4 regions of the Cyanobium sp. ULC082 genome follow, and region 4 is predicted to be linked to each of the others. Evidence: predicted binding sites of a transcription regulator. Region 4 holds the regulator's gene; each other region holds the start of a gene.

Region 1 (7,354 bases), 310 kb from region 4:
TCCCTGCCCCCACGCCGCCATTCCAGAGCTGATGCGGATCAGCGTTCACCAGGGCGATGGCCCGCTCGCCCAGGAGGCTGGCCATCGCCAGTTGGAGCCGCTGTCCCTGGGTGGGACCGAGCGGGATCAGGCGCACAGCCGCGCTCACCTGGTTGGCCACCCAGCCATAGAGATAGGCCTCGACCAGCTCCTCCAGCTCCAGCTCCAGGCAGAGGCCCGCCCAGGCCCAGGCGGCTGGCCAGCCCAGGCGCGCCGGTCTGATGGCGTGGCCGTTGCCGGGCAGCGGCCAGCCCAGCTCGCCAAGCAGCTGGAGCAGGGAGTGGCCCATCTGGCACTGCTGGGCCCGCAGCTCCGGCGCCTCCCGCAGGACCCGCAGCCAGCCGTCGCGATCGAGCAGGTCGGATGCGGCGGCGGCGGCGGCCAGCTGATCGTTCCGGTCCTCCGCGTCGCGCCAGCTCGTCAGGGCGGACTGGAGTGGCTTCAGGCTTGCCGCTTCGATCGTGATCGCCCCTCGCCACAGCTCCGCTTCCAGCCAGCGCCGCAGGGCCTCGGCGTTTCCCAGCCTTCCGCCTTGAACCAGCTCCTCCAGCCCCTCCGAATAACTGAAGGCGCCCACTGGCAGGGCGGGGCTGAGCAGTTGCCACAGGTGCGGGCGGGAATCAGTGGTCATGCTGATGGCCGCCTCCCCCATCCCCGCCGCCGGCATACGCTCCCGCCTCCGGCAGGAACGGAGCGGTGAGAGGCTCCACGCTCAGGCCCCGTTGGCGCAGCAGCATCTCGAGCACAGGGTCCTGCAGGATCCGCAGCTGGCCGGGCCGGAGTTCCATGGCCACATGGCGGTTGCCCAGGTGATAAGCGGCCTGCAGCAGGGCCAGGGGATCGGAGCTGCTCACCAGCAGCAGCGGTTCAGCCGCCGCCTCCACGATCACCACGGTGACCTGGGCAGCGTCGCTGAGGGCCTCCCCTGGCAGCAGGGCGCTGCCACGGGGAAGTTGCAGCAGCAGGTCCCTGCCGCAGGCGCTGCGGCGGTGGCCCCGCAGGCTGCTGCGCTGGTCGGCGCTGAGCGGCAGCCGCAGGGCCTGGATTCCCGGGGCAGGCTGGTCGTGCCGCCGTTCCAGCAGGACCGGAGAACTGGCTTGGGCGCTCACGGGCGGATCTGCAGCAAGGGAAACCAGGGAATGATCCGCCACCATCGCCAGACCGCTGGGTCGGAACGGTGGCAATCGATACGGGAATCGACCGATCCGGCGTCGACGATCACCAGGATGACTCCAGCTCCCCTTGCTTCCTGGCGTGGTAGCGCCCAGATGCTCTTTCATCGGGGTTCCACGCCCGGCGGTGCCACCATCCACCAGGGTGGAACCACGGCCCCGCTCAAGTTCCAGAAGGCCTTCGCCGCTGCGGATGGTCGCTGTGAGCTGCCATTGCTGCACACAGCCGGCGGCCTGGTGGGTGGGGATGAACTCTCGATTCAGGTGGCGCTCGAAGCCGGCAGCCGTGCCCTGATCACCAGCGTGGCGGCCCAGAAGATCTACGGTTCGATCGGCCGCTCCCGGCTGACGCCCCAGGGCCGCTGGGCCCGCCAGGAACTGGCCTGCAGCCTGGCGGAAGGGGCTGATCTGGAATGGCTGCCCCAGGAGCTGGTTGTGTTTGCCGGCGGGCTCTTTGAACAGGTCGTCCGGGTGGAGCTGGCGGCCGGGGCCAGCTGGCTGGGGGCCGAGGTGGTGCGGCTGGGTCGCAGCGCCGACGGCGAGCAGCTTGGCAGCGGCCGCTGGCGCTCTCTGCTGGAGATCCGCCGCGAGGGCCGGTGGAGCGTGGCGGATCGGCTCGAGCTCGGTGGCGAGAGCCTGGAGGGGGACCATGGCCTTGATGGCCTGCCGGTGTTCGGCAGCCTGGTGTGGGCTGCGCCGATGCCGTTGAGTGAGCGGTTGATCGAGCACTGCCGCGCCGATCGCGCCGGCCTCGCCGGTGAGATGGCCTGCGGCCGCCTGGAGCAGGGTCTCGTCGCTCGCTACCGGGGACCCTCCAGCCAGGCGGCCCGCTTCTGGTTCACGCGGATCTGGGCCCGGATCCGGGCGGAGCGCGGCCTGGCCGCGCCGCAGTTGCCCCGGGTGTGGCCGTTTCAGGAGGCGCCGCTGATCGCCGCCTCCGGCGCCACACTCCCGTCGCTCTGACCAGGCAAGCTTCAGCCGGGTGCCTGTCGGCTGGAGGTGTCGGATGAGTGGCTCGGCATTCCTGCCCTGGGAGCATTGGATCCGCCGTTATCGGCCGGAGTGGAGGCGGAGCGATCTGCTGGCCGGGCTCACGACAGCGGCGGTGGTGCTGCCGAAGGCGATGGCGTTCGCCACGATCGCCGGCCTGCCGGTGGAGGTGGGGCTTTACACAGCCCTGGTGCCGATGCTGGTGTACGCCCTGCTGGGGTCTTCGCGGCCCCTGAGCGTCAGCACCACCACCACCCTGGCCATCCTGGTCGGGGCTGAGCTGAACAGGGTGGTCCCGGGGGCGGCGCCGGCGGAGTTGCTGGTGGCCAGTGCAACGCTCGCGGCCCTGGTGGGAGCCATGTTGTTGCTGGCTGCGCTGCTGCGGCTCGGCTTCGTTGCCAACTTCATCTCCGAATCAGTCCTGGTGGGCTTCAAGTCGGGGATCGGCCTGGTGATCGTGGTGGATCAGCTGCCCAAGCTGCTCGGCGTTCCCATCACCAGGGCCGGCTTCTTTGCCGACATCGGCGCAGTCGTGGGCCAGTTGCCGCAGACCTCGCTGCCCACAGTGGTCCTGTCGCTTCTGTCGATCGGGCTGTTGCTGAGCCTGCCCCGTCTGGCGCCGGGGCTGCCGGCACCCCTGGCGGCGATCGCGGTTGCCCTCGCTGCCATGGCCCTGTTCAAGCTGGAAGCACTTGGGGTGGCCACCGTCGGCCCGGTGTCCCCGGGACTGCCCGGCCTCACCCTGCCGCAGCTGGCTCTGGCGCAGCGGATGTGGCCGGCCGCCGCCGGTATCGCCTTGATGAGCTTCACCGAAAGCATCGCCGCCGGCCGCGCCTTCGCCAGCAGCAAGGAACCCCAGCCGCGCCCGAACCAGGAACTGTTCGCCCTCGGGCTGGCCAACATCGGTGGGGCGCTGCTGGGTGGCATGGCCGCCGGCGGTGGCACCACCCAGACCGCCGTGAACCGCAGGGCGGGTGCCCGCTCCCAGCTGGCCGAGCTGGTCACGGCGGCGGTGGCGATGGGAACCCTGCTGCTGCTGGCTCCTTTGATTGCCCGGCTGCCCCTGGCGGTTCTGGCCGCTGTGGTGGTGGTGTATTCGGCTGAATTGATCGCTCCCGCCGATTTCATCGCTATCCGCAGGGTGCGGGTCACTGAGTTCCATTGGGCCCTGATCGCCTGCGCCGGCGTAGCCCTGCTGGGAACCCTGCGCGGAATTCTGGTGGCGGTGATCGTGTCGTTGCTGGCGCTGGCGCAGCAGGAAATGAATCCCCGGGTCTACGTGCTGGCCCGCAAGCGGGGCACGGATGTGTTCAGACCCAGGTTGGGCCACCACCCCGCCCACCCGGATGACCAGACCTGGCCGGGTCTGCTGCTGCTGCGGGCCGAGGGGCGGCTGTTCTTCGCCAATGCCCAGGCGGTCTGGGCCCAGATGGAGGCGCTGATCGAGCGGGCCGAGCCCCGGGTGGTGGTGATCGACTGCAGCGCCGTGATCGACATCGAGTATTCCGCCCTGAAGCGGCTCACCGAGGCGGAGCGCAAGCAACGGAAGCAGGGCGTGAGCCTCTGGCTGGCCGGGCTGAATCCGGACAGTCTGCGGGTGGTGCGGCACTCGGAGCTGGGCAGGACCCTCGGTCCGGAGCGCCTCTGCTTCAACGTGGAGACGGCGGTGGAGCGCTACGAGGCCGGTTCAGCGCCTACCGCAATGGCGACCTTGCCCTGAACCTGCCGCTGCTCAAGGGCTGCCAGCGCCGCGGGAACGTCCTTCAGGCCGCAGCGGCGATCGATGAACGGCGTGATCTTGCCGGCTTCGAGCAGATCGGCCAGGACCTGCAGATCGAGCGGATTGGGGTTCGAGGCCAGCACGGCAACCCGGCGGCGGCTGGTGCGGCAGATCCAGGGTCCCTGCCAGAGCATCACCTGGAAGAAACGCGCCATCGAGCCACCCACCAGCACGTAGGTGCCGGATGGCGTCAGGGCCGGCAGGAAGTCGGCCAGGGGCCGAAAGGCCGCCGTATCGAGGATCAGGTCGTAGCGGCGGCCATCCGCGCTGAAATCCGCCCCGGCCGAGTCGATGACGTGGTCGGCGCCGATCGAGCGCACCATGGCCTGTTTGGCGGCGCTGCAGGCGCCGGTCACTTCAGCGCCGAAGGCTTTGGCGATCTGCACCGCGAAGGAGCCCACCCCACCGGCGGCTCCGTGAATCAGCACCTTCTGTCCCGCCTCAAGTCGGCCCAGATCGCGCAGGCCCTGCAGGGCCGACAGGGCCGAGCAGGCCACCGTGCCGGCGGCTTCGAATCCGACCGAGGCCGGTTTGATCGCCAGGGCCGATGATTCAGAGGCGCGGGCGTATTCGGCAAAGGCGCCGAAGCCGCACTCAGAGAGATCGCCGAACACCGCATCGCCGGGCTGGAAGCGGCTGACTCCCTTGCCGATGGCCACCACGGTGCCGGCCACATCACAGCCGAGGGTCCGGATCTTCGGCCGGCGCAGGCCTCCGTACAGCAGGCGGATCACCAGGAAGGGTTCACCACGCATCAGATGCCAGTCACCGGCATGGACAGAGCTGGAGTGAACCCTGATCAGCACCTCCTGGGGGCCGATCGTGGGGACAGGAACCGTCTGGAGCGAGAGCACCGCCGGCGAGCCGTAGATCTCCTGGGTGATCGCCTGCATCGTGGCGGGGAGCGGGGTGGAGCCGCCGGCCTGGTTGCTGCCTGTCTGCGGCGCTTGCGCCCTGCCGTGAACCGCCATGACTTCACCACTACTTACAACGTAAGCAAAGCATACACCGTAAGCTTGGTCCGCACTGGCGGGTCGGGATTGGAGCCGGAGAACCGTGCTGGGCTGAGCTCTCAGCAGCCGATCGCCCGGCTGCCCCTCAGTCGGGAGCGGGTTCTGCACGCGGCCCTGGAGATCGCCGATCAGGGAGGGCTGGCTGTGCTCACGATGCGGAAGCTCGCCGAAGCGCTCGGCGTCAAGGCGATGTCGCTCTACAACCACGTGGCCAGCCGCGACGCCATCGTGGACGGCCTGGTTGAAATCGTGGTCGGCGAAATCGCCCTGCCGGCGATCGGCGGGGACTGGAAAGCGGCGATGCGGGAGCGGGCCGCTTCAGCCCACCAGGTCCTGCGCCTCCATCCCTGGGCGGCGCTGGCGATTCTGTCGCGGCTGAACACGGGGCCGGCCATGCTGCGTTACGTGGATGCTTCGCTCGGCTGCCTGGCGGAGGCGGGCTTTTCCCTGCAGCAGGCCGACCATGGATTGAACGCCATCGACAACCACGTCTATGGGTTCACCCTGCAGGAGCTGAATTTCCCGATCGAGGCGCACGATTACGCCGCGATCGCCGCCACCTTCCTGCCGCAGCTTCCCGCCGATCGTTATCCCCACCTGAACGGGCTCACCCTGGAGGTGATCGCACGCCGCTACGACGGGCTCCATGTCTTCGGCTTCGGTCTCGCTTTCATTCTTGATGGCCTGGAGCGAACCCTGACGGGGCTGAACGCCGCGGCCAGCCCCGCATCACCAGCAGACCGAGCAGCACCAGGGTGGCCGGAATCAGGCCGATGCTGAGCCGGATCGTCAGCAGCGCTGTCTGGGGTTGCTCCAGGGTCTGCCCGGCCACGAAGCCGCTCCAGCTGAGCAGGTTGCCGAGCAGGAACACCGATACGGCACTGCCCAGCTTCTGGGTCAGCACCATCCAGGCGGTGAACAGGCCGGCGGGCCGCTCCGGGTCGGCATCGATCGCATCCGGCAGCAGCGACCAGGGCATCAGGTAGGCGGTGGAGGCTCCCAGACCCATCAGCAGCACCACGAGCAGCAGCAGGGTGAACCTGAGCCCGCTGGCCAGGCTGGCGAACGGGGCCAGGCCGGGATCAAGGGGCACCAGCACCATGGCCAGAGCCCCCATGGCGATCCACAGCCCACAGCCCCAGCGCAGGGCGCACAGCCGGCCGCGCTGGGCCGCCAGCCGGCTCCAGAGTTCCAGCCCCGCCATGGCACTGAGCTGGAACGGGATCAGCATCCAGGTGCTCCAATCCATCGGTACGTGCATCACCTCGGAGAGGTAGAGCAGCGACACCGGCTGCATCAGCTGCAGGGCACCCCAGAGCAGCAGGTAGAGGCCCACCACCCGCAGAAAGCGGCCATTGCGGCGAATCCGGAGCAGCTGGGTGGTGATCGGCTCGGCGCGCCCCGATGGCCGCCGGCACACCCGGGCTGCTGGGGCCAGGCCCCAGCAGCAGAGCAGGGTGGCCACGATCGCCACGGCGCCACTGGCCACCCCCATCCAGAGGTAGCCGGGGGCGCCTCCGCCCACCAGCAGGGCCCCCAGCAGCAGGCCCACCAGGCTGCTGAGGATCGAGCCGGTGAAGCGGGCCGCGTTGAGACGGGTGCGCAGTAGGGGAGGTTCACGCCGGTGTAGGCGGCCATGAACAGCACCGAGATCAGCACGAACCAGCCGAAGCGCAGCAGCTCGCCGCCCGGCGGAAACCACCACATCAGGGCCATGCTCACGCCAAGCGGCACGGCGCTGCCGATCATCCAGGGAAGGCGGGGCCCCAGCCGGCTGCGGGTCCGATCACTCAGCCAGCCGAGCAGCTGATCGCTCACCGCATCCCAGGCCCGTCCCACCATCAGCACCAGCCCGGCCAGCCAGGGGGGCAGCCCGGCGATCTGCGTGTAGAACACAAACAGGTAAAAGCCGATCAGCGCCGCGGCCATGCCGGTGCCGGCATCGCCGATCCCGTAGGCAACAAGCGTGCGCCGCCGCAGGGCCGCCGGCATCGCCAGCAGATCGATCGGCTCGACCAAGGCGACAGGAGCCTGGTTCACTCCCTTGGCTCCAGCTCGCGCAGGGCTTCCTGGCGCAGCAGGTCGAAGATCGTGTCGCGCTCGTACAGGTCGGCCACGGCGATCGCCGTGAGCGTGGCGAAGCCGATCGGCAGCAGCAGGGAGTAGTCCTTGCTGAGTTCGAAGGTGAGCAGGATCGCCGTGAGCGGCGTGCGGGTGAGGGCTCCGAGGAAGGCGCCGCCGCCGGCGAACAGCAGGGTGGCCGGGGCGGTGTGGAAGAGCAGCAGGCAGAGCTGCTGCATCAGGGTGCCGAGGCAGGCGCCCACCACCAGGGCCGGGGCGAGGAAGCCGCCGGGGGCTTC
Region 2 (7,354 bases), on a different replicon from region 4:
AACGGCTGGGCCAGCAGCTCGCCCAGGGCCACGCCGTCGTTCATCGGTGGTGATGGTGATAGGGCACATAGCCACGGCCGTAGACCCGCTCCAGCTGGGCGGGGCTGAGGGCGTGATCAGGCGGGCCTGAACAACGCAGACTGCGGTTCAGGCACAGCACGCCATCGCAGGTGCGTCGCACCATCTCCAGGTCGTGCGACACCTGCAGGATCGTCCAGCCCTCGCTGCGCCGCAGGTCGAACAGCAGGCCGTAGAACTGCTCCGCCGCCTGGCTGTCGAGGCCCGCCTGGGCTTCATCGAGCACCAGGAGGCGGCGCGGGCGCACCACACAGAACGACAGCAGCACGCGTTTGGTCTGGCCGCCGGAGAGTTCGCTGATCAGCTGATCGGCCAGATCACTGCAGCCGGTTTTGGCCAGCGCCTGGCGCACCGCCTGCCGCCGCCGCTCCGACCCGTGCCAGGGCAGCTGCAGCCCCGGCGGATCCCAGCCCAGGCCCACGAAATCGGCCACGCTCAACGGGCAGCGGTTGCGCACGGTGAAGGTCTGCGGCAGGTAAGCCAGCTGGGCCCGCACCGATGCGGGCAACTGGCCCTGGGGACCCATCGGACGGCCCAGCACCTGCACCTGGCCGCTCTGGTGCGGAAGGATGCCGAGCAGCGCCTGCACCAGGGTGCTCTTGCCGGCTCCGTTCGGACCGACCAGGGCGGTGTCGGACTCCGCAGCCAACGCGAAGCTCACGTTCTCCACGGCGGTGACCCCCTCGCGCCGCACCGTGAGGCCCCTGACTTCGAGAACCATTTCCGCCATCACTTCAGCCTACCGAGCAAAGGGGAAGCGCACCGCTGGGCGGAAGCCGCTCACGATCCGAAAGCCCCGACCAGATCATTGACATTGCGACGCATCTGGGCGGCGTAATAGCCGGGCTGATCAGCCTCGGCGGGGCCGGTTTCCAGGGGGTCGAACACACTCACCCGCACCCCGAGATCGGCAGCGAGGGCGTTGAAGGAACGGCTGCCTTCCTGGGGCTCGGAGAGCAACGCCTTGAGGTCGGATTGCTTCACCTGTCTGGCCACCCGCTGCAGATTGGCCGGGCTGGGATTTTCTTCAGGGGCTTCCACCACGAAGGAGGCACTCAGCTTGTAGCGGTCGGCGAAATAGGGGGCGAAATCATGGAAGGCCACGAAGGTTTTGCCCGCAAACGGCTTCAACCGGGCCGCCAGCTCGGCATCGAGGGCCCGCAGCTGGGCGCTGAAACTGGCGGCATTGGCGGTGAACTGCTCCTTGCAGGCGGGCTTGGCGGCGATCAGTCCATCGCGGATCGTTTCCACCTGCTGAACGGCCCGCAACGGATCGAGCCAGATGTGCGGATTGTTCGGGCCATGGTCATGGCCGTGGTCATGGGCGTGGTCATGGCCGCTTTCGGGCTTCTGCTCAGGGTTCGCCAGGGTGGCGATCCCGGCGCTGGAATCGATCACCTTGAGCTTGGCGTTACCGGCGCCACTGATCAGCTTGTCGAGAAACTCCTCGAGGCCAAGGCCGTTCTTGACGAGCACCGATGCGTTCTGCAACCGCACCAGATCACTGGGTGTGGCCTGGAAATCGTGGGGCCCCACGTTGGCGGGAATCAGGGCCTGCACCGTGGCGCAATCTCCGGCCACCGCCCTGGTGAACTCGGTGATCGGCAGAAAGGTGGTGACCACCTGCAGCTCCAGGGCGGAACTGGTCGCCGGCCCCTGGCCGACACGAGTGCAGGAGGCCAGCAGGGCGGCTGCGGTCAGCACCGCCATGGGGCGCAGGACGATTCGCATGGGGAAAGCGAGCGGTGACAGGCGAGGCGCCGGGAGAACGGCAGATCCAGCTGAGAATGATACTCATTCAATTCCATTGGTCCTGTTGCCCTTTCGTTTCGGATCGGCTCAATGGGCTGGGACGGCGCTCCATAGGATCAGCGGTGAATCGCTGTCGTCCTGGCCATGGCTTCCGAGGCAGCCGTTTCCGTTATGAATGCCAGTCCGCGCAACGCCAGCCCGCTGAACGCCAGACAGAGCCACCTGCTCGACCAGCTGCAGGCGGCCGGCCATGAGCTCTCCGGCCAGGACCTACACGCCCGGCTGCGGAGCACCCCCCACGGCATGGGTCTGGCCACGGTCTACCGCCACCTGCGCCAGCTGCAGCAGCGCGGCCTGGTGCGCTGCCGCCACCTGCCCAGCGGCGAGGCGCTCTACGCCCCCACCGAACGGGACGAGCACCATCTCACCTGCGTCGACTGTGGCCGCACCCTGCCCCTGCGGGCCTGTCCCATGCACGACGTGCATCTGCAACCCCAGCAGCTGGAAGGTTTCCGGCTGCTCTTCCACACCCTGGAATTCTTCGGGATCTGCGCCAGATGCCAGGAGCGGCAGGACGTGCCCTGAACGCCGGGGCCCGGATCAGCGCTGCTCCCCCCACATCCTCAGGAGGTTGCTGTAGCTGCGGCTGAGCAGATCGAAGGCCTCCGCTTTCCCCTGCTGGCTGAACAGCAGCCGCCGGGCCGTGTCGAGTTCGAACAGCAGCTCCCGCTGCTCAGCGCAGCGGATCCGGCTCTGGATCCAGCCCACACACACCAGCCGCTCCCCCCCCGTCACGGGCTCCACCCGGTGCAGAAGGGTGCTGGGGTAGACGATCACGTCGCCGGCGCCGAGGCGAACCGCCTCCTCGCCGTGGGGGAACTCCAGCACCAGGGCGCCGCCCGCGTAGGTGGCCGGCTCCGAGAGAAACAGGGTGAAGGAGAGATCGGAGCGGCCATCGGCCATGAAGGCGTTGTCGACATGGCGGCCGTAGCCTTCCCCCACCCCTGAGCGGCTGAAGAGCAGGCCATGGATCCGGCTCGGCAACGCCGCCGAATTCAGCAGTGGGTGGCCCCCCAAGGCCTGGCGCACCTGGAGCGCCAGCTGCCTGTGCAGGCTGGAGCCCCGCTCCAGCTGGTGGTTGTGCTTGACCGCCCGGGCATGCCAGCCGGCCGTCTGGTGGCCTGGACGCCAGTCCACCCCAGGCTCCAGAAGGCGATCTCGCCAGGCAGCGATTTGCTCAGGTGTGAGCAGCGATTCGATCTGGAAACGCATCAGGCCGTCTCCATCCTTGATCTGCACCGGTCGATGATCGGGTTGCTGGTGCGCTGATCGAATCCGGAACAACCAGCAGCAAGGAGTCCGTAACCAATGACACCGGTCCTTGTGCCAATGGTGAGACCTTCATGCTGGCCGCGATCCACAATCGGCCTCATTCGCATTCGATCCACGATGCAGCGCTCCAGTGTCGCCCTGTTTCTTGCCGCCACCGGTCTGATTGCCGGGATGACCGGCTGTGGCAAGCCTCCTGAATCCAGCGAACCGCAATCGCCGGCGGCCGAGCAATCCGAGCCTGATCACGCCGATGACCAGAAGGACAAGGAGGACCGCGACGACAAGAAAGGCGGTCAAGACAAGAAAGGCAGTGAGGAAGGAGAAGGCGGTGAAGGTGGTGAAGGCGGCGAAGGCTGACCCAGCACCGCTGGTGATGGCACAGCCGGAGGAGCAACCGGTCGATCGGACCCAGGATGATTTTGATAACTATTATCGTTCTCGGCAGACTCAGGACAGGCCGGCCGCCGTGTCTGTCCCGCCAACCTGGATCTCCCCCTTGATGACCCTCTCCCTGGCCCGCCTGATCGCTCCCGCCGCTTTCGGCCTGCTCCTGCCAGCGGCTCCGCTGGGCGCAGCCGCCTCAGAGCTCAAGCTCGATGGCATCAACCGCTATGCCGCCAGTGGCGCTCCGATCAGCCAGCAGCAGGTCACCAGCATCACCCAGTTCTCCGATGTGCAGCCCACCGAGTGGGCCTACCAGGCGCTCGCCAACCTGGTCGAGCGTTACGGCTGCGTGGCTGGCTATCCAGATGGCAGCTTCCGTGGCAAGAAGCCGCTGAGCCGCTGGGAAGCTGCCGCCCTGCTCAACGCCTGCCTCGACCGGATCACTGAGGTGACCGACGAACTCCGCCGCCTGATCAAGGAGTTCGAAACCGAGCTGGCCGTGCTGAAGGGCCGCGTCGATGGTCTCGAAGCCAAGGTGGGTGAGCTGGAGGCGAGTCAGTTCTCCACCACCACCAAGCTCAGCGGCCTGGCCACCTTCGTGGTGGGAGCCAACGCCTTTGGCGGCAGCGCCGATGCCCTGCTCGATCAGACCCGGGCCGAGGTGGGCGCCACCACCTTCAACTACGACGTGCAGCTGGTGCTTGACACCAGCTTCACCGGCAAGGATCTGCTCCGCACGGTGCTTCGGGGCGGCAACTTCGGCAGCAGCGCCTTCGGCGGCGCCGGACCCACCGGCAATCTCTCGATCATGGAGATCGCGTTTGAGGAGGATGCCGGCCCCGATGCGCTGGGGATCGACAAGCTCTATTACCAGTTCCCGCTCAGTGCCAATTTCACCGCCACGATCGGCGGGAGGCTCGGCCAGGAAGACATGTTGGCGGTATGGCCCACCGCCTACGTGACCGATCCGATCCTCAACTTCTTCTTCCTGAACGGCATCCCATCCAGTTACAACAAGAACGCCGGACCTGGCGCGGGCCTCTGGTGGCAGAGCGAAGGCTGGAGCCTCAGTGCCGCCTATGTGGCCGCCACAGGCTTCCTGGGGGATTCCGGAATCGGAGGGATCGGCAACGGCAACAGCCAGGGCACCGCAACCGCCCAGCTTGCCTATGCCAGCGAACGCTGGGCCGTGGCTGCGATCTACAACTACATCCAGCAAGGTGTCGCCATCTCCGGTGCCACGCCATTGACAGCCGCTGTGTTCGAGGACAATCCCTCCAGCAGCACCAACGCCTTCGGCCTCAGTGGCTACTGGCAACCGGCTGCATCCGGCTGGCTGCCCTCGATCAGCGCCGGCTGGGGGATCAACAGCACGAGCTACGACGACTCCCAGCCCGATGGCAGCGTCAGCACCAGTCAATCCTGGATGGTGGGTCTGCAGTGGAGCGATGTGTTCTGGAAGGGCAACGCCCTGGGCATGGCGGTCGGCCAGCCGATCTTCGCCACCGCCCTGGAAGGAGGGGGCAGCCCGAACGACGGCAATTTCGTGTGGGAATGGTGGTACAAGGTTCAGGTCACCGACAACATCTCGGTGACGCCGGCTCTGTTCTATCTGAGCCGGCCACTCGGCCAGGAGACGCCATCGGGAGACAGCTTCAACCAGCTGGGCGCCCTGATCAAAACCAGCTTCAGCTTCTGAGCGAACGGCCCCACGCCGATCAGGATGGAACGACGTCTCCGCCAACCCCATGAGCCTGCTGCGCGAAATCATGCAGACGTTCGGGCGACAGAGGCGCCGCGATCCGGCCACCAATCCGGCCTACGCCGCACAGCTGGCCTGCTGCTCCGACGACGAGCTGCTCTACGAATGGACCTGGCTGGAGCGCCGCCTGGAGGAGTCTTCCCTGGCCAGCGGCCCGGAAGCCCTGCTCCAGCGGCAGGAGGCCAGCCTCTGGCGCGGTGACCTGGTCCGTGCCATGGACCACCGTGCCCTCTCGCCGGTGCCGCAGCGGGGGCCGATCGACCCCGCCCACCACGCCTGGGAGGTCAGGGACGAGGCCATCCGCCTGGCCTGGCGCCTTGGGCGCAGCCAGGCTCCAGACTGATTCGATCCGATCTCCCGCCATCTTCCCCAGGCCATGAGCAGCATCACCAGCCGTCCCAGCCCATTGCCGGTCACGATTCTCACCGGGTTCCTGGGAGCCGGCAAAACCACCCTGCTCAACCACATCCTCGCCAACCAGGAGGGCTTGAAAACAGCCGTGCTGGTGAATGAGTTCGGTGAGATCGGCATCGACAACGACCTGGTCATCGCCACCGGCGAAGACATGGTGGAACTCAGCAACGGCTGCATCTGCTGCTCGATCAACGGCGAACTGCTCGAAGCTGTGGAGCGGATCCTGCAACGCCCCAACCCGGTGGATTACCTGGTGGTGGAAACCACCGGACTGGCCGATCCGCTGCCGGTGGCGATGACCTTTCTGGGCAGTGAACTGCGCGACAGCACCAGGCTCGATTCGATCATCACCCTGATCGATGCCGAAAATTCTGACCAGGCCCTGCTGGGCAGCGAGGTGGGCCGGGCCCAGGTGGTCTATGGAGACATCCTGATGCTCAACAAGGGAGATCTGGTATCGGAGCAACAGCTCCAGGCCCTTGAGCAGCAGCTGCTCAGCATCAAACCGGAGGCCCGCATCCTGCGTTCCGTGAAGGGGGTTGTGCCGCTGCCACTGCTGCTGAGTGTCGGGCTGTTCGAATCGGATCGGGTGGTGGCCCAGCCAGCCACCGTGCCTCACCACGATCATGACCACAGCCACGATCACGGGCACGATCCCAATCACGGGCACAGCCACGATCACGGCGATCACCATGGCCACGACCATGCGGACTCCAGCCATCCGGCCGATCACCTGGCGATCGAAGGCTTCACCTCCCTCTCGTTTGCCGCCGATGGACCGTTCGGCCTGCGCAAGTTCCAGAACTTCCTGGACAATCAGCTCCCGGCGGGGGTGTTCCGGGCCAAGGGGATCCTCTGGTTCAACGAGAGCGAGCGGCGCCATGTGTTTCATCTGGCCGGCAAACGCTTCTCGATCGACGACAGCGACTGGACCGGTGCCCGCAAGAACCAGCTGGTGCTGATCGGCAAAAACCTCGATCACGCCACCCTGCGGCAGCAGCTCAGGGCCTGTGTGGCCAAGGATGCCGGCAAGGGTTTTTCCTGAGTCAGCCCCTCTCCGGGGCAGATTCGCCGCCATCGACACAATTCAGCCGTGGAACCTGGTTACGCTGAGACGACATTGAGCCGGGGCCATGGTCGATTTTCTGCTCTTCGCCGGGGTCCTCGCCCTGTTCGGTCTCGCCTTCTGGCTCACCGCCAACTCTGACGACGACAATTCCGGTGGAGGGTTGATGCAGCCAGCCCTGGTGCCGGTGCGGGTCAGATCCCGCCGGTGAGGGCTCCAGGGGGCCTGAGCCGCCCCAGGCTTCATCCCTTCGTCACATTGGTCACGTCAAGCCGAACCCTTTGGTCGCAGACGTTGATCACACGATTCCTACGCTCCGGAGATTGATCCAGCGCCCTCAAAGCGCATCAATCTCAAGATGAATCGATTTCCATTCACGTTCCTTCAGATTGCCACCACCGGCCTGTTGGCCGTTTCAATCGGCGGCGCCATCAGCGCCGGCCTCGCCCAGCAATCCCCGGCCAACCGCAAACCGGCTGAGATCGGCGTCTACTCCGGTCGTCACTACAACACCGACAAGGAGCTCTACCGCCAGTTCACCGCCCGCACGGGCATCAAGGTGAACG
Region 3 (7,354 bases), on a different replicon from region 4:
CTGGGCCGCATCGCTGTAGAGATACCTGGCGAAGGCCTCGGCCACTTTTCGGGTCCCCTTCCGGTCCACATTCCTGTCGACGACAGCCACCGGTCCCTCGATCAGGATGTTGGTGCTGGGCACGATGGTGGGGATCGTCCAGGCCCCTGTTTTCCGGGCCAGGATCGCCTCGTTTTCGTAGTTCAGCAGCACATCACCCCGGTTGCGCTTCACGAACACATCGGTGGCTTCCCGGGCGTCCTTGGGAAGGGTTTCCACGTTTCGGAACACGTTGGTGATGAAGGCGCGGGCCCTGGCCGGGTTACCGCCGGTCTGGGTCACCGAACCCCAGAGGCCGAGAAAGTTCCAGCGGGCGCCGCCGGAGGTCCTGGGATTGGCGGTGACGACCTCCACGGACTTGTTGTCGAGATCATTCCAACCCCTGATCTTCTTTGGATTGCCCTTGCGGACGAAAAAGGCCACCGTGGAGTTGGTGAACACCGCATTGTTGGGATTCTCCTTCTCCCAGCCTGGCCGGATCAGGCCCGCCTCCTGCAACTTGAGGGTGTCGGCAGCCAGGGCGAGGGCCACCACATCGGCCTGCAGGCCATCAATCACGGCCCGGGTCTGGGAACCGGAGCCGCCGTAGCTGGTTTTGATCACCACCTCCTGGCCGGTACGCCGTTTCCAGTCGGCCCTGAACTGGGGAATCACCCTGTCGAAGGCGGCTTTGGTGACGGCGTAGGAAACCACCAGAATTTCCTGGCGTTTCGGAGTGGTCTGGGCCCCTGCCTCCCGCCCTGGCAGGCCCGGGATGAAGGCGACGATGAGGGGAAGACCGATCCCGGCGGCCAGCGCCAGACCAGCCACAGAAGGGCGACGAACAGGAAGCAACTGGTTAACCACGGTAATCCGATCAGTTCAGCGTGCAATGTAAGGGCACAGCCGACCGGCCGATGTGGCGGCGACCACCTCCATGGGGCCGCTGCCACAATCGGCGGGGTCGGATGGCGGCGGCGGATCCTTGGCGTTCAGCGCAAAAATCGAATACGGCCTCGTGGCGCTGATTGAACTGGCGGCGGTCCACACCAGTGGCGGGGTTCTGCAGGTGGCCGAGATCGCCGCCAGGCAGAACATTCCCGACCGCTATCTGGAGCAGATGCTCACCAGCCTGCGGCGAGCGTCGATCCTGCGCAGCATCCGCGGTCCACGTGGTGGCTACCAGCTGCTGCGCCCGCCTGCTGAAATCACCGTTTCCGAGGTGGTTGGCTGCCTGGAAGGCGAACCCTCCCAACGGGAAACCGCCGGACGCCAAAGCCCGGAGTTCGGCGTGCTGGAAAACCTGGCCGCCCAACTGGAAAGGCGCACCCACGAGCTGCTCGCCGGCACCAGCCTCCAGGATCTGCTCGATGAGCGCGAGCTGAGGCTCAAGGCCGAATCGATGTATTTCATCTGAAATCAGAGCCCCGGCGGCCCGATCAAAATCCTGCAGTCATTAACACCGGTTTTCCAATAGGCTTAATGTCCTTAGAGCTGTCCTGCCGGGTCGATGCCGCACCCCACCCTGCCGTTACCCACAGCATTGAGCTCGCCCCCGCCTCGACTGGCGCTCACAGCCCACGAGCTGCTGCCGGAGAACAGACACTGGCGGCTCCAGGAGGGTTATGTGCGCACCGTGAGCTGGAATCCCGAAGGGGACACCTTCACCCTCGGCCTCTGGGGACCCGGTGATGTTGTGGCCTCCAGCCTTTCCGAGCTGCGCCCGTTCGAATTCCAGTGCCTCACCAACGTGGTGGTGGAACACCATCAGCCCAGCACCGCCGAACGCGAGCACGTCCTGCGGCAGCACATCCGTCAACTGGAGGAAATCTTCCAGATCAATCGGATCCGTGCTTCCGAAGATCGGCTCCTGGCTCTGCTCACCTGGCTCGGCCGCCGCTTCGGCCAGGTCAGCAGCCGAGGCCACCGTTTCTCCTTCAAGGAAATGAACCTCACCCACAAGGCACTTGGTGAACTCTGCGGCCTCACCCGGGTCACGGTGACCAAGAGGCTCAACCGCTTCAAATCCGAAGGTGTGCTGCAACAGGTGAGTCCGGAGGACTACCTGATCCCGGCTGCGTTCAGATGACGTAATCCGCCTCGAACACTTTTCCCTGGCGGGTGATGATGTGGAGTTGATCTCCTGTCTGCAGGTTGCGGTGCTCGAGCTGGTCGCGGGGCAGCTGGGCCAGCACCACTGCGCCGCTGTCGAGCACAAGCTCGGCCTGCAGATCCCGGCCCAGGTGGGTGAGCCGACGCAACTCCACAGGCAGGCTGCCCGGCCGGGGCTCGGTGTGGACCTCCACGTCGTGGGGGCGAACGAACAGAGCAGCCTTCGGATCCACGCGCTCGCCTGAGTTCCTGGGCAAGGCATGGTGAGGAAGCACATTCACCTCTCCCACGAAGCGCATCACAAAAGGCGTGGCCGGATGGTCGTAGATCTCGGCGGGGCTGCCGATCTGCTCGATCCGGCCCTCATTCATCACCACGATGGTGTCAGCCACCTCCATCGCCTCCTCCTGATCGTGGGTGACGATCACGGTGGTGACGTGCATCTCATCGTGCAGGTTGCGCAGCCAGGCCCGCAGTTCCTTGCGCACCTTGGCATCGAGGGCGCTGAACGGCTCATCGAGCAGCAGCACCTTGGGCTGCACGGCCAGGGCCCTGGCCAGGGACACGCGTTGCCGCTGACCTCCGGAGAGCTGGGAGGGGTAGCGATCGCCGAAGCCCTGCAGTTGCACCAGTTGCAGGAGCTCATCGACGCGCTGGCGAATCGACTCCTGTGTCCAGCGGCGCAGCTCAAGGCCGAAGGCGATGTTCTGGCGCACGGTGCGGTGCTTGAAGAGGGCGAAGTGCTGGAAGACGAAGCCCACCTCCCGGTCCTGGGGAGAGCGGGCCGTGGCCTCCTCGCCGTTGATCCAGATGCGGCCGCAATCGGCCTGATCCAGGCCGGCGATCATGCGCAGCAGAGTGCTTTTTCCGGAGCCCGAGGGACCCAGCAGCGCCACCAGGGAACCACTCTCCACATCCACGCTCACGGCGTCGATCGCCTTGTACGAGCCGAATCGCTTGCTCACCTCGCTGACGCGGATTCCCATGGTCTGATGGCTTTTCGGTGATGTTAACCGTATTTACCAATTTCCAAGCGGAGAACCGTTGATTACAGGAGTCAGTGCTGTTACCTTCTGCGGGCAGCTAACCTTCGGCGCATGTCCTCATCGGTGATCCGGCGCTGGTCCCTGCCACGCCTGGGGCTGCCCTCCTGGCCGTGGCGGATGACCTGGCTCTACCTGGGCCTGGTCCTGTTCCTGCCCCTCGGCGGCTTGCTGCTGCGGGCTGCGGGCGTTGGACCGAGCCGATTCTGGGAACTCGCCACCACCCCCGAAGCACTGGCCACCTACCAGGTGAGCTTCGGCCTGGCCCTGGTGGCCGCTTCGCTGAACGGGGTGTTCGGCCTGGTGATCGCCTGGGCCCTCGTTCGCAGCCGCTTCCCCGGTCAGCGGCTGTTGGATGCCCTGATCGATCTTCCCTTCGCGTTACCGACCGCGGTGGCAGGCCTTTCCCTTGCGGCCGTGTACAGCACCAACGGCTGGATCGGCGCCCCCCTCTACGCCTGGTTCGGCCTGAAGGTTGCCTTCCAATGGCCAGGGGTGATGGTGGCGATGGTGTTCATTTCGCTGCCCTTCGTTGTGCGCACCGTGGAGCCCGTGCTGCGGGCCCTTGAAAGGGAGCAGGAGGAAGCCGCCTGGTGCCTCGGTGCAGGGGCCCGGCAAACCTTCTTCAAGGTGGTGCTACCCCAGTTGATGCCCGCCATCCTGGCCGGCGTGGCCCAGGGCTACAGCCGGGCCGTGGGTGAATACGGCTCAGTGGTGATGATCTCCAGCAACGTTCCGTTCCGGGATCTGATCACTCCCACCCTGATCATCCAGAAGCTGGAGGAATACGACATCGAGGCCGCCACGGTGATCGGCACGGTGATGCTGCTGTTCTCTCTCATGAGCCTGCTGGTGATCAATCTCCTGCAGGTGTGGGGTCTCCGCTATGCCGAAGACGTTCCCAGGATCTGACCGACCGCCTGCCCCCTCCCTTCCCTTCGCCCGTGTCTTCCCCTGCCATGACCCCCACTGCCGTGCCACGGATCAGGGCCTCCGATCCGATCGCGCCACCGGAGCCCCCCCACCGGCCTCCGCACTCCAACCGGCTGCTGCCCGCCCTTGTTCCCCTGCTGGCCTGCGTCTACGTCGGGATCGTGATCTTCCTGCCGGCGCTCAACGTAGTGCTGCAGGCCTTCGCCAAGGGGCTGGCCCCCTTTCTGGCGAATCTTCAGAACGAAGACCTGCGCAGTGCGATTCGCCTCACCCTGTTGATCACCCTGGTGGCGGTTCCCGCCAACGCGGTCTTCGGCCTGGCGGCCGCCACGGCGATCGCCCGCCACCAGTTTCGCGGCAAGGCCCTGCTGCTGAGTGTCATCGACCTGCCGTTCTCGATCTCACCGGTGGTGGTGGGCCTGATGCTGGTGCTGCTGTTCAGCCCCAGCCACGGCTTGCTGGAGGGGCTGGTGAACAGCACCGGCTGGAAGATCCTGTTCTCCTGGCCATCCATGGTGCTGGCCACGATCATCGTGTCGATGCCCTTCATGGCGCGGGAGGTGATCCCGCTGCTGGAGGAGGAGGGCTGGGAGCAGGAGGAAGCGGCCAAGACCCTCGGTGCCACCGACTGGCAGATCTTCTGGAAGGTGACCCTTCCCACGGTGCGCTGGGCTGCCCTCTATGGGCTGATTCTCACCACGGCCCGTGCACTCGGTGAATTCGGGGCGGTGGCCGTGGTGAGCGGCAACATCGCCGGCGAAACCCAGACCCTGCCTCTCTTCGTGGAAGATGCCTACAAGCAGTACCACACAGAACTGGCCTACGGCGCTGCCCTGATCCTTGGGGCGGTGGCGATCCTGTCCTTGCTGCTCAAGCTCACTCTGGAGAGGCTGCTCGAACGGGATCGGTCCCAGCGCTAAGAGGGCTGGGATCCTCCTGTCACGAATCGATGGCACTCTCTGCCCTTCGGTGGCCCTTGCTACGGGAAGGAAGCCTGGAGCGGCAGAAGCTTTGAGTTCATTCTGGGTTCAACCCCATGAATACTCAGATTTCGGTTTCCGGCCGAGGCGAATCTGCCCTGGCCACTTTCGATCGCCACCGAATCAGGCTGTTCGCGCGGGTTCAGCAACCTGAGTTGCGGCGTCTGGGGGTGTTTCTACTGGCAGCAGGAGCCGGAATGCTGCCCCTGATGGCGGGGTCGGCCCATGCGGCTCTGACCAAGGTTCCAACCAACGGCGCCGACACCCTGCTGATGTTGATGGGCTCCGCCCTGGTGTTGCTGATGACACCGGGACTGGCATTCTTCTACGGGGGATTCACCCGCGCCAAGAATGTGCTCAACACGATGATGATGAGCTTTTTCATGATGGGGCTGATCGGTGTCCTCTGGGTGGTGATCGGCTACAGCCTCTCGTTCGGCGTGGGCTTCAAGAGTCCATTCATAGGCGGACTCGAGTTCTTTATGATGAATGGGCTCGGAGGCCCCTTGGGTGATGCGCCGCTCGCCGATGGCTTTGCCATCAGCGCCACGAGCTTTGCGCTCTTCCAGGGCATGTTCGCGATCATCACCCCGGCGCTGATCAGTGGAGCCCTGGTGGAGCGGATCAGCTTCAAGGCCTGGTTCTGGTTCACCCTTCTCTGGAGTCTTCTGATCTATTCCCCAATGGCTCACATGGTCTGGGGGGGTGGCTTCATCGGCCCACTCGGCACGATCGGAGCCATCGACTTCGCCGGCGGAACGGTGGTGCACATCGCCTCCGGAGTGGCCGCCCTGGTTGCCGCCGCCATCGTGGGGCCACGAAACGCCTATCCCAATGCCACGCGTCCGCCCCACAACGTTCCGTTCATTCTTCTCGGTGCGGGCTTGCTGTGGTTCGGCTGGTTCGGATTCAATGGCGCCAGCTACTTCGCCGCGGCGGGAGCTGGGTTGTGCTTCATCACCACCTCCGCATCGGCATCGGCTGCCATGCTCACCTGGTGCCTGATCGAATGGTTCAAAGGCGGCAAGCCAACGGCTGTTGGAGCGGCCACCGGCGCCGTGGCTGGCCTGGTGGGAATCACCCCTGCGGCCGGTTTTGTGACGATCGGAAACTCCCTGCTGATCGGCGCCCTGACGGCCGTTGCCTGTTTCATTGCCATCCAGATCAAGGCGAAGATCCAGTTTGATGATTCCCTCGACACCTTCATGGTGCATGGCGTTGGCGGAACAATCGGCGCCCTGCTCACTGGCATTCTTGCCGCCAAAGTTCTTGTTCCCGCAGACTATTTCCCATTGTCTGCAAAGATCCTGGCAGAAAGTGGAAACGTTGGTTTGTTCTTTGCCCAGTTCAAGGCCACCATTCTCACCTACGGCTTTGTCGGTATCGGCACAGCGGTGATTCTCCTGGTTGTCAAAGCAACCTGTGGGCTGAGAATCGATGCCGACGACGAAGAAACTGGCATGGACATCATGCTCCACGGCGAAGAAGCTTATGAACCGATGACAAACTAGCCTTGCTCTGTTAGCTTCTTGCCATTGGCCAGATGGGGTTCAACCTTTCGTCTGGCTATGGCCCCAACCAGCCCTGTCTCAGTCCGTGGTCCATCGCCGCTCACTGATCACCTGGCTCCCCGACCCAATTCCTCTTCACTTTCTCAATGAAAAAAATCGAAGCGATCATCCGGCCATCCAAGATCGACGACGTCAAGACGTCCCTGGTGAATGCCGGCATCATCGGCATGACCATCACGGACGTGCGTGGCTTTGGTCGGCAGAAAGGTCAGGTTGAAACTTACCGCGGCACCGAGTTCACAGTGGAATTCCTCTCCAAAGTGAAGGTGGAGGTGGTTGTCGAAGACGACAAAGTGGCGTCGGTGATCGAAGCCATCACCGGACCCTCCCGCACCGGCGAAATCGGCGATGGCAAGATCTTCGTGATCCCGGTGGAGGATGTCGTGCGGATCCGCACCGCCGAATCCGGATCTTCGGCGATCTGAGCGTCCTGCCGGGCATCCCGCCTACGCTTGCTGGCCACAGGCGTCTGAGCAGGCCTTGAGCAACGATCCAGGCGGATCCTTTCCCCAGTCCCTCAGACGTCTGCTGATCGGAGCGCCGCTTCCCACCAGCGCCCACGCCGAGGAGCGGCTCACCAATGCCGAAGCCCTCGCCATCCTCAGCTCCGACGCCCTCTCCTCGGTGGCCTATGCCACCCAGGAGATCGTGCTGGTGCTGGGCATGGCGGGGGCCGCCGCCTTGCACTACACCCTGC
Region 4 (7,354 bases):
TGGCAGCTCGCTCATGGCCGCCGAGGTTGCACGGAAGCAGCTGTTCCAGCGGCGGTGCCCCCGACCCGACGGAGTTCGAGGAAGATCGGATCAGGGGTGTCTGAATTCCGCACCGCCACGGCTTCGAGCCTGACGCTCTGCCCGCCGGGGCGCTCGCTGAGCTCGCGGCCCAGCCGGTTGAACAGATTCACATCGAACTGAACCCCATCGGCCACCGACCCCTGCCGCTGGGCCCTGGCGAAGGAGGCGGTGAGCAGGAGGTTGAGGCGATTGCGCACCTGAATGGCGGAGAGCTCGTCGCCCTCCAGGGACGTGGTGGCCATCACATCCCCCTGACGGATCACCGTGCGGTTCTGCCGCAGGTCGGGGAAGCCCAGCACCTGGCGCTCCCCCCGCAGCACATTGGCGGCCGAGAGGATGCTCACGACCCAGGAGCCGCCTTTGCCGAGCAACCCCTCCAGCTTGACGATGTCGGCGCGGGGGACCAGCAGGATCTGGCTGTCGGCGGGCTGGCCGGGCAGCACCCGCTCAAAAGCCTTGAGGTTGGCCTGGCGCAGCAGGGCCTCGATCACCGGCCTGGCTTCGGCCGGTCGTTTCAGCGCCACCTTGGCGGTGGCGAGGGCCTGGCCGCTGGTGATCACCACATCCCCCTGGCGCAGGGCGATCAGCTTGGTTTCCAGCCCCTTGAGCTCGGCTTCGCCAGCCTTGATCTGCTGCCTGACCCGGGCCAGCTCCGCTTCGGTGCTGCGGATGTCGCGATCGCGGCCCCTGATCTCCGCCGTGAGCCGATCCCGCTGGCTGAGCAGGGCCTGACGCTGGGCCTGAAGCGGTTGCAGCTCCCGCCGCAGCTGCGTGGCCTGCACCTCCACCGAGGCCAGCTGCTGCCGGGCCTGGGCGCGACCCTGCTCGGCCCGCACGACGCCCTGCTGCGCCTGGCGCTGGGCCGTGGCGCTGCGCAGGCGAGCGCTTTCGCTGGCCCCGAGCGCTGCGGTGCTGCGATCCAGGGCCGTGCGCCCTTCCCGCAGCTTCAGCTGCAAGGCATCGAGCTCGAACAGGCCCACCCGGAGGCGTTCACTGACCGCGAGCATCAATCCCAGCGAAATGGCGCTGATCAGGCTGCCGGTGAGCACGGTGATCAGCACGGCCGTGTTGCGCGGCCTGAGGTTGAACAGGCTGAGCCGGGCCTTGCCGATGCGGCTGCCCAGCCGATCCCCCAGGGTGGCGAGCACACCACCCAGCACCAGAAGGGCAAGGATCAGCAGCCAGCCGGACACGGCCCAGTGCAGGGGAATCCAGTATCGACGGCGGACCTCCGCCCAGCCAGGGGGAGATCAGCTGAAGCGCTTGGCCAGGGCCACCGGATCGAACACGGTGATCTTCTTGCGGTCCACCTGGACCAGCCCGGCCTGGCGCAGGTCACCGAGCAGCCTGGTGATGGTGACCCGGGTCGAGCCGATCGCTTCAGCGATCGACTGGTGGGAGAGCCGCAGGTCGATGGTGATGCCATCGGTGCCCGGTACGCCGAAATCACGGCAGAGCACCAGCAGAAAGCTCACCAGCCGCGAGGACATGTCGCGATGGGTGAGGGTTTCGATCATGGTTTCGGTCTGGAGGATGCGGGAGGAGAGCCCCTGCAACAGGAGCAGACCGACGCTGGCGTCCTGCTCGATCGCCCGCCGCACCGAGGTGGCCGGTGCCGCCACCATCTCGACACGGGTGAAGGCCACCGCGTGGTAGAAGCGATCGGAGCGCTGGCCGGTGAGCAGGGAGAGCACACCGAACAGGCTGTTCTCCCGCAGCAGGGCCACGGTGATCTCCTCGCCCGATTCATACACCCTGGAAAGCCGGACGGCACCACGGCGGAGCAGGTAGACACGCTCGGCCGGATCACCCGGGAAGAAGATCGTTTTTCCCCGCTCCACCGTTTCGAGCGTGCTGCCGTTGAGGCCACGCATCACCTCAAGCAGGGTGGCCGGCCCATTGGCGGGGGGGCAGTCCGCCGGAGCTGGGGGAGGGGTGGTGCTGGTGCGGCTGAATCCGCGCATAGCGCCGACCATGACGGCGGAACAAGTGGCTGGAAGCTACGGAGCGCCCCGGGTGCTCCCTGTATCCGATGACACTAACCACCCGCTTCCGGCCTGTCAGGGCCTGGCTGGGCGCAGCGGCGAGGCGGCGGGCATGAGCTGGACACCCGCTGGCTGGTACATCTGTTTGCACTAGGGGTGGTGGCAAGCAGCTTGTTTCGGCGGACGGCGCCGCTACATTCAGCATCGCGGTTCTGAAGGGTGTTGATGACGGCCAGCCTGATCAAGCCTTGCGTCGAGGTGCGCCCGCTCCGCTCCGTTCCTGGCCTGGCCCAGACGGAGGGCCTGTTGCAGGTGCACACGGCCCCGTTCCGCGGCAGCTTCGACGGGGTGTTCAGCCAGGCCCTGCGGACCGCGGGGCTCGGCAGCCGGGTGCTGATCAGCCAGTTCCTCAAGGGCGGTGTCGACCAGGGGCCGGAGCACAGCCTCTGGCTCTGCGGCCGGCTGCAGTGGATGCGTCCGGCGGTGCCCGCCTGCCTGACCGAACCAGCCGACGGCGAGGCGGAACGGGCTGCGGTCGAGCAGGTCTGGGCCTTCAGCCGCCGGCAGTTGCTCACCGGCGAACTCAGCCTGCTGGTGCTCGATGAGCTGGGCCTGGCGATCGGCCTCGGCTACCTGGAAGCGGCGGAGGTGGAGGCCAGCCTGCGCCAACGCCCGCCCAACCTCGATGTGATCCTCACGGGCCCCTCGATTCCCGAGGGGCTGCTGGCGATGGCGGATCAGGTCACCCAGCTCCGCCGCAACTGCTGAACCATGCTCAAGTGCGACCGCTGGATCAACGAACAGGCCGCGAGCGGCATGCTCGAACCGTTCCAGGCCACGCTGGTGCGCCACCTCGATGCCGAGAACCGCACGGCGCCGGTGCTGAGCTATGGCTGCTCCTCCTACGGCTACGACCTACGGCTCTCGCCGAAGGAATTCCTGATCTTCCGGCATGTGCCGGGCACGGTGATGAACCCGAAGCGGTTCAACCCGGCGAACCTGGAGCCGGCACCGCTGCACCACGACGACGACGGTGACTACTTCATCCTGCCCGCCCATTCCTACGGGCTGGGGGTGGCGCTGGAGCTGCTGCGGGTGCCGGCCAACATCACCGTGATCTGCCTGGGCAAGAGCACCTATGCCCGCCTCGGCATCATCGTGAACACCACCCCGGCTGAAGCCAGCTGGGAGGGCCATCTCACGCTGGAGTTCAGCAACTCCTCCGGCGCTGATTGCCGCATCTACGCCAGCGAAGGCATCTGCCAGCTGCTGTTCTTCGAAGGCGAACCCTGCCAGACCACCTACAGCGACCGTGCCGGCAAATATCAGCACCAGCCGGAGCGGGTGACGTTGGCGAAGGTTTGATCTGGATGGAGGGAAGTGGAGAGTTGTGGAGCAGGCTGAAGGGGCTTGAGTCTTCGTTCTGTTGATGGGCACAGAAGCTGAGAGGGTTGGCCGAATTCAATGGCTTCAAACGTGTGGCTCAAGAGGCCTTTCCTTTAGAAGAGGCCAGCATGCTTTGTATCATGCTGAACAGTGGTTATCTGACCCGCGATCCACAGTGGCTCATCTCAGCAGACTGACCAAAACCCCTCCAGCACATGGCTGGCGCGATGCTTGTAAAGGCCTTGTTCCTGTGGTTTGCAGAAGGAGAATGTCTATGGGGTGTAGTTTGCGGAACTGTCCAAGAACAAGTTGGGCGGACGAAAATCGCTGAAATCTAGTTGATGTAAATAATCAAAGCTCAAGAGTCAAAGATGACCACATGAGTATAACCTGACCCATAATTATCGAAACGCTTTGCTTAGAAAGAGTTGATAGAAATTCATTGTCGAGTCAGCCTAAAGCCTGCTCAAAGACCCTGATTGCACCAGCATTCCAGCGCCTAATGCGTACATGCAAATCCACATCTGACCTGTCCAGAAAGTCTATGATGCGTAGTCGATCAAATAGCAAACCGGCATAAACTGCGAGCCCATTCCAACGGCTAGGATTTGGCGCTTCTGATATACAGAAAGCTCTGAGCGGATCGAAAATAAACTTTCTAGCTGAAGTCCAACGCTGAATAAAGGTGCTTGGTTGCAATTGAGTCGTTAAATCTCTCCAGTTTGTTCCTGTTTTACATTGGCAGAAAACTACCAGTTGATCTCCTCTGCTGTCTGTAAATGGAATCCAGGCGACAGCATCTAACTTGTCATCGTTCGCATGTGTAGGGGCTGGGTCAATGCTTTCATATCTCACGCCTTCACCTAGCTCATCACAAAGCCTATTGACTTTATCTGAAAACCCTCCAGCAACCGCAGTACCGAAGACAAACGACCTTGCTCTGTCATACCCTAGATAGCAACGTATGACTAATGCGGCAAGCTCTTCAAGGAGGCATGTCCCATCAAGGCCATCTTGGAATTTATCCCGTGTCATATTCAACCTTGTACTGAGCAGTAAATACCGATATACATCTGCGCGAACTGTTTCGTCTGCTGAGTTGTGACGAAGAACTGTGCCGTTCATTTCAAGCCGAAAAGGGTAACCGGTATCGCAAGAACTGCTCCGCCTATTTATCTCATCAAAGACGTCATCTAATAAGGCAGCATTCAAGTCGTCCTCGTCGTCGATTCCTTCATTGGGGTCATTTTCACTTACCCTACCAAGGTAGGCTAAGATTTCACGAATGGAAACCGAACCATTATGCTGAGCTAGCAATTCAGCAAAGTCTGCCAATTCATGAACTTCAGCATTTGGAGTTGGCAAAGAAGGGAGTTTAAACATTTCACTCCGCGATGCGGGAGCGCTGCTGAGATGGATTCGCCTTGCGTTCCATTTCTATATAAAGGTCCTCAGCAAGATTAGCGATTGTTCCTGCAATTTTTAATAGCTCCTGAGAGTTATCGTATCCGCCTGACAGTGATGCTCTAGCTGTAGTTAACTCTCGTTTTGAGGCCAGTAGTGCTTCTTCAAATACTGAGTCTGCTGGTCTAGATATTTCATAGGCTTCACTAAGATCCTCTCCGGCTCTGAGGGCCGCAATCGCTTCACGGCTGGCAACTACGGCATTTAACAACCGTAGGTCCGGATTTTGCGACTGTACAACTGGCTTTCGGCTCTCCGCCTTATTGCCGTACATCCAAACAAGTAACTCCCCTAGCTCCTTTAGCCGGTCTTGTGGTACAGGGCTAGAAGTCTCTCGTTCTTTAGGCTCTACGTTAATAAAGTCGCGGATTCCCTCATAGTCTAAGCCAGTGTAAAGATGAGAAAATGCAAGCCTGCTATTAAACACTCTATCTTGACGATAGACATCTTCGCGTTCTGCTTGCTCAAGCACCATTAGCCCCCTGTATAGCCTCTGCACTGTATTGTGTCTATCTCCAATTTGATTCGCAATATCAGAAAGGGAAATACCGAATAAGCTGTGCACTGATGCGATGTATTTGGCCTTTGCGTAACTGCTCCACTTTGCTGGCCCATTAACATGTTTAAAGCCTAGAAAACGCCAAGCATCTTCACGCGAGGAAAAGATTACGGGTAAAGCTTGGAGTGAAACTCGTTCTTCTGGGGTAATTTCAGGTATAGGCCACCCGCCCTCCGTACCTGAAGTGCCTGCCAAAAGAACTTTGACTGCAGCGAGTCGACGATTCCCTTCAATTACGACTTTTTGATTACTCTCCTCGGCAACAATAAGAGCTTCTTGCGGAAAGAAGCCACTGGCAGAGATTGACTGGACAAGTTCGCGAACATCCATCGCGTCCCAGAGAATCTTCAGAATCTCCGATTCAGGAGTAGATTGAGCTATCCCATATTCAGCCAAGCGAGGATTATTATGGTCAAAGTGGAGCTCCTCAGTGTCAATTTGAGTAATAGCAACCGGCCTGGTCATGCTACCTTCCTCTTGTTAATCTCTTTAAAGTCAAATCGCCTGGCTCCAATTCGTAGCGTTCGTGGGAGTCGTATGCGATGTGGTGCTATTACCAGTTCGTTCGCTGAGCGCTTATCCTGCAAGGAGTAATGAATAGGCAAAATAGCAATTTGTTCCGAAGCGTACAAACCTGTTACCACCTCGGAATTGTCATAAGACATGACCCATGGAACAAGTCTTTGACGACACATATGGCGAGCTATTGCTGTGTGCTCATCTTTCGAGTAGGCTTTTAGATAAAGTCTTTTCCCATTAATGACGTAAGGCGGATCCAGGTAGACAAAAGCTCTCTGTCTACTCCTTCCCCTTGGGAGTGTGCTTTTTAGGAAATCGATCGCATCTGAGTTGCTTACAAAGATGCGCTCTCGAAGCCGAGAGATTCGAATAACGCGCTCAGCGAGAACAGATCTAGTGAAACGTACGTCAAGGCGCCACTCGCCCTGTTGCTCGTATCCGCCGATTGGGCCAGCATTTATGACACCAGAACGGTTGCAGCGATTCATGTAGAACGAGGCAAATCCAATCTCTCGAAGCGGTTTATTCCTGGGAGAATCACATGTCTCCCTGCATTCGCGCCATTCGGCCAGATCAAGTTGTGCAGTAAGTATCTTATCCGCGAACCACTGCGGCTCGTTCAATACTGTCTTCCAGAAGGCATAAATACGAAAGTCTGCGTCGTTAATTGATATTGTATTTACTACATTATCGCTAAGCAAGCCCAAGGCAGCACCAGCACCACCTGCGTAGGGCTCAAAATAGTCGACGCCACGAAGGTCATTTAAGTCCAGAACGTCTGTTAGAAAAGGGGTCAAGCCGGCTTTGCCACCAGGGTAGCGGAGGGGACTAAGAAGCTTCATTCCTATTCGCCTGTGCGATGCGATGAACGATCCGCACTGTTAATGGAGATTTCGTGGGTAATAGATTTGTCGAATATGCCCTTCTCCACTAATCTACGAACAGCCTCTGGTCGTGTTGGTAGGTCAGGCTGCCCTCTTCGCCATTGATCAATTGCTTCAAGCAAGTCAGTCTGGAAACGGGTTCCGACTAGCTTGCCGGTGCTTGAAGCGCGTTGCTTTTTTGGTAAGGCCACTTGCATAAAAGGAAAGCCTCTTGGCTTGCGCTCATGTTAACATGATAACACCACGGATCAAGCTAATCTGGCAATCCATAGCATCGATGGCTGAGGCCACCCAGTTTGTAGCCGAAGAGTAGTGCTCATGTTAATGCTTGATGACATCGGATTTCGGTAGTGCAGTAGCCAAAGATTTGAAGTTAACAGTCTGCCTGAATGCTGCTCAGCTACTGGTAGCTCCAATACACGCACATCAGATACAGCCAGCGCTGCGTAGTTTCAACGTTGAGGTGCAATGGTGGT

Evidence for each region. Region 4 encodes NtcA, which controls nitrogen genes in cyanobacteria. Its sites were predicted from a motif close to GTANCNNNNGNTAC; they were not measured.
Region 1: a site for NtcA is predicted at 1,217-1,230, ahead of ACXMDY_RS11435 (urease accessory protein UreD). Genes of this name have one in related genera too.
Region 2: a site for NtcA is predicted at 3,192-3,205, ahead of ACXMDY_RS06380 (Fe2+-dependent dioxygenase). Genes of this name have one in related genera too.
Region 3: a site for NtcA is predicted at 5,076-5,089, ahead of ACXMDY_RS01465 (ammonium transporter). Genes of this name have one in related genera too.

What each region holds. Positions count from the first base shown of each region.
Region 1 is NZ_OZ376398.1:392,685-400,038, reverse strand. Features, by position in the region: gene ACXMDY_RS11445 (urease accessory protein UreF) at 1-670, opposite strand, end outside; gene ureE (urease accessory protein UreE) at 660-1,148, opposite strand; gene ACXMDY_RS11435 (urease accessory protein UreD) at 1,266-2,174, shown strand; gene ACXMDY_RS11430 (SulP family inorganic anion transporter) at 2,218-3,921, shown strand; gene ACXMDY_RS11425 (NAD(P)-dependent alcohol dehydrogenase) at 3,876-4,952, opposite strand; gene ACXMDY_RS11420 (TetR/AcrR family transcriptional regulator) at 5,022-5,774, shown strand; partial or broken gene ACXMDY_RS11415 (MFS transporter) at 5,665-6,986, opposite strand; gene ACXMDY_RS11410 (chloride channel protein) at 7,031-7,354, opposite strand, start outside.
Region 2 is NZ_OZ376397.1:1,182,628-1,189,981, forward strand. Features, by position in the region: gene ACXMDY_RS06360 (metal ABC transporter permease) at 1-44, opposite strand, end outside; gene ACXMDY_RS06365 (metal ABC transporter ATP-binding protein) at 41-808, opposite strand; gene ACXMDY_RS06370 (metal ABC transporter solute-binding protein, Zn/Mn family) at 859-1,809, opposite strand; gene ACXMDY_RS06375 (Fur family transcriptional regulator) at 1,975-2,415, shown strand; gene ACXMDY_RS06380 (Fe2+-dependent dioxygenase) at 2,431-3,102, opposite strand; gene ACXMDY_RS06385 (hypothetical protein) at 3,280-3,519, shown strand; gene ACXMDY_RS06390 (iron uptake porin) at 3,662-5,245, shown strand; gene ACXMDY_RS06395 (hypothetical protein) at 5,295-5,651, shown strand; gene ACXMDY_RS06400 (CobW family GTP-binding protein) at 5,685-6,767, shown strand; gene ACXMDY_RS06405 (hypothetical protein) at 6,856-6,999, shown strand; gene ACXMDY_RS06410 (extracellular solute-binding protein) at 7,147-7,354, shown strand, end outside.
Region 3 is NZ_OZ376397.1:260,310-267,663, reverse strand. Features, by position in the region: gene ACXMDY_RS01495 (sulfate ABC transporter substrate-binding protein) at 1-885, opposite strand, end outside; gene ACXMDY_RS01490 (RrF2 family transcriptional regulator) at 1,004-1,435, shown strand; gene ACXMDY_RS01485 (Crp/Fnr family transcriptional regulator) at 1,562-2,107, shown strand; gene ACXMDY_RS01480 (sulfate/molybdate ABC transporter ATP-binding protein) at 2,100-3,116, opposite strand; gene cysT (sulfate ABC transporter permease subunit CysT) at 3,228-4,085, shown strand; gene ACXMDY_RS01470 (sulfate ABC transporter permease) at 4,133-5,026, shown strand; gene ACXMDY_RS01465 (ammonium transporter) at 5,143-6,597, shown strand; gene ACXMDY_RS01460 (P-II family nitrogen regulator) at 6,744-7,082, shown strand; gene ACXMDY_RS01455 (APC family permease) at 7,138-7,354, shown strand, end outside.
Region 4 is NZ_OZ376398.1:706,332-713,685, reverse strand. Features, by position in the region: gene ACXMDY_RS12980 (RuvC family protein) at 1-15, opposite strand, end outside; gene ACXMDY_RS12975 (DUF3084 domain-containing protein) at 12-1,274, opposite strand; gene ntcA (global nitrogen regulator NtcA) at 1,332-2,057, opposite strand; gene ACXMDY_RS12965 (cob(I)yrinic acid a,c-diamide adenosyltransferase) at 2,292-2,834, shown strand; gene dcd (dCTP deaminase) at 2,838-3,431, shown strand; gene ACXMDY_RS12955 (hypothetical protein) at 3,518-3,649, shown strand; gene ACXMDY_RS12950 (hypothetical protein) at 3,903-4,835, opposite strand; gene ACXMDY_RS12945 (ParB N-terminal domain-containing protein) at 4,837-5,940, opposite strand; gene ACXMDY_RS12940 (DNA adenine methylase) at 5,937-6,836, opposite strand; gene ACXMDY_RS12935 (IS30 family transposase) at 7,354-7,354, opposite strand, start outside.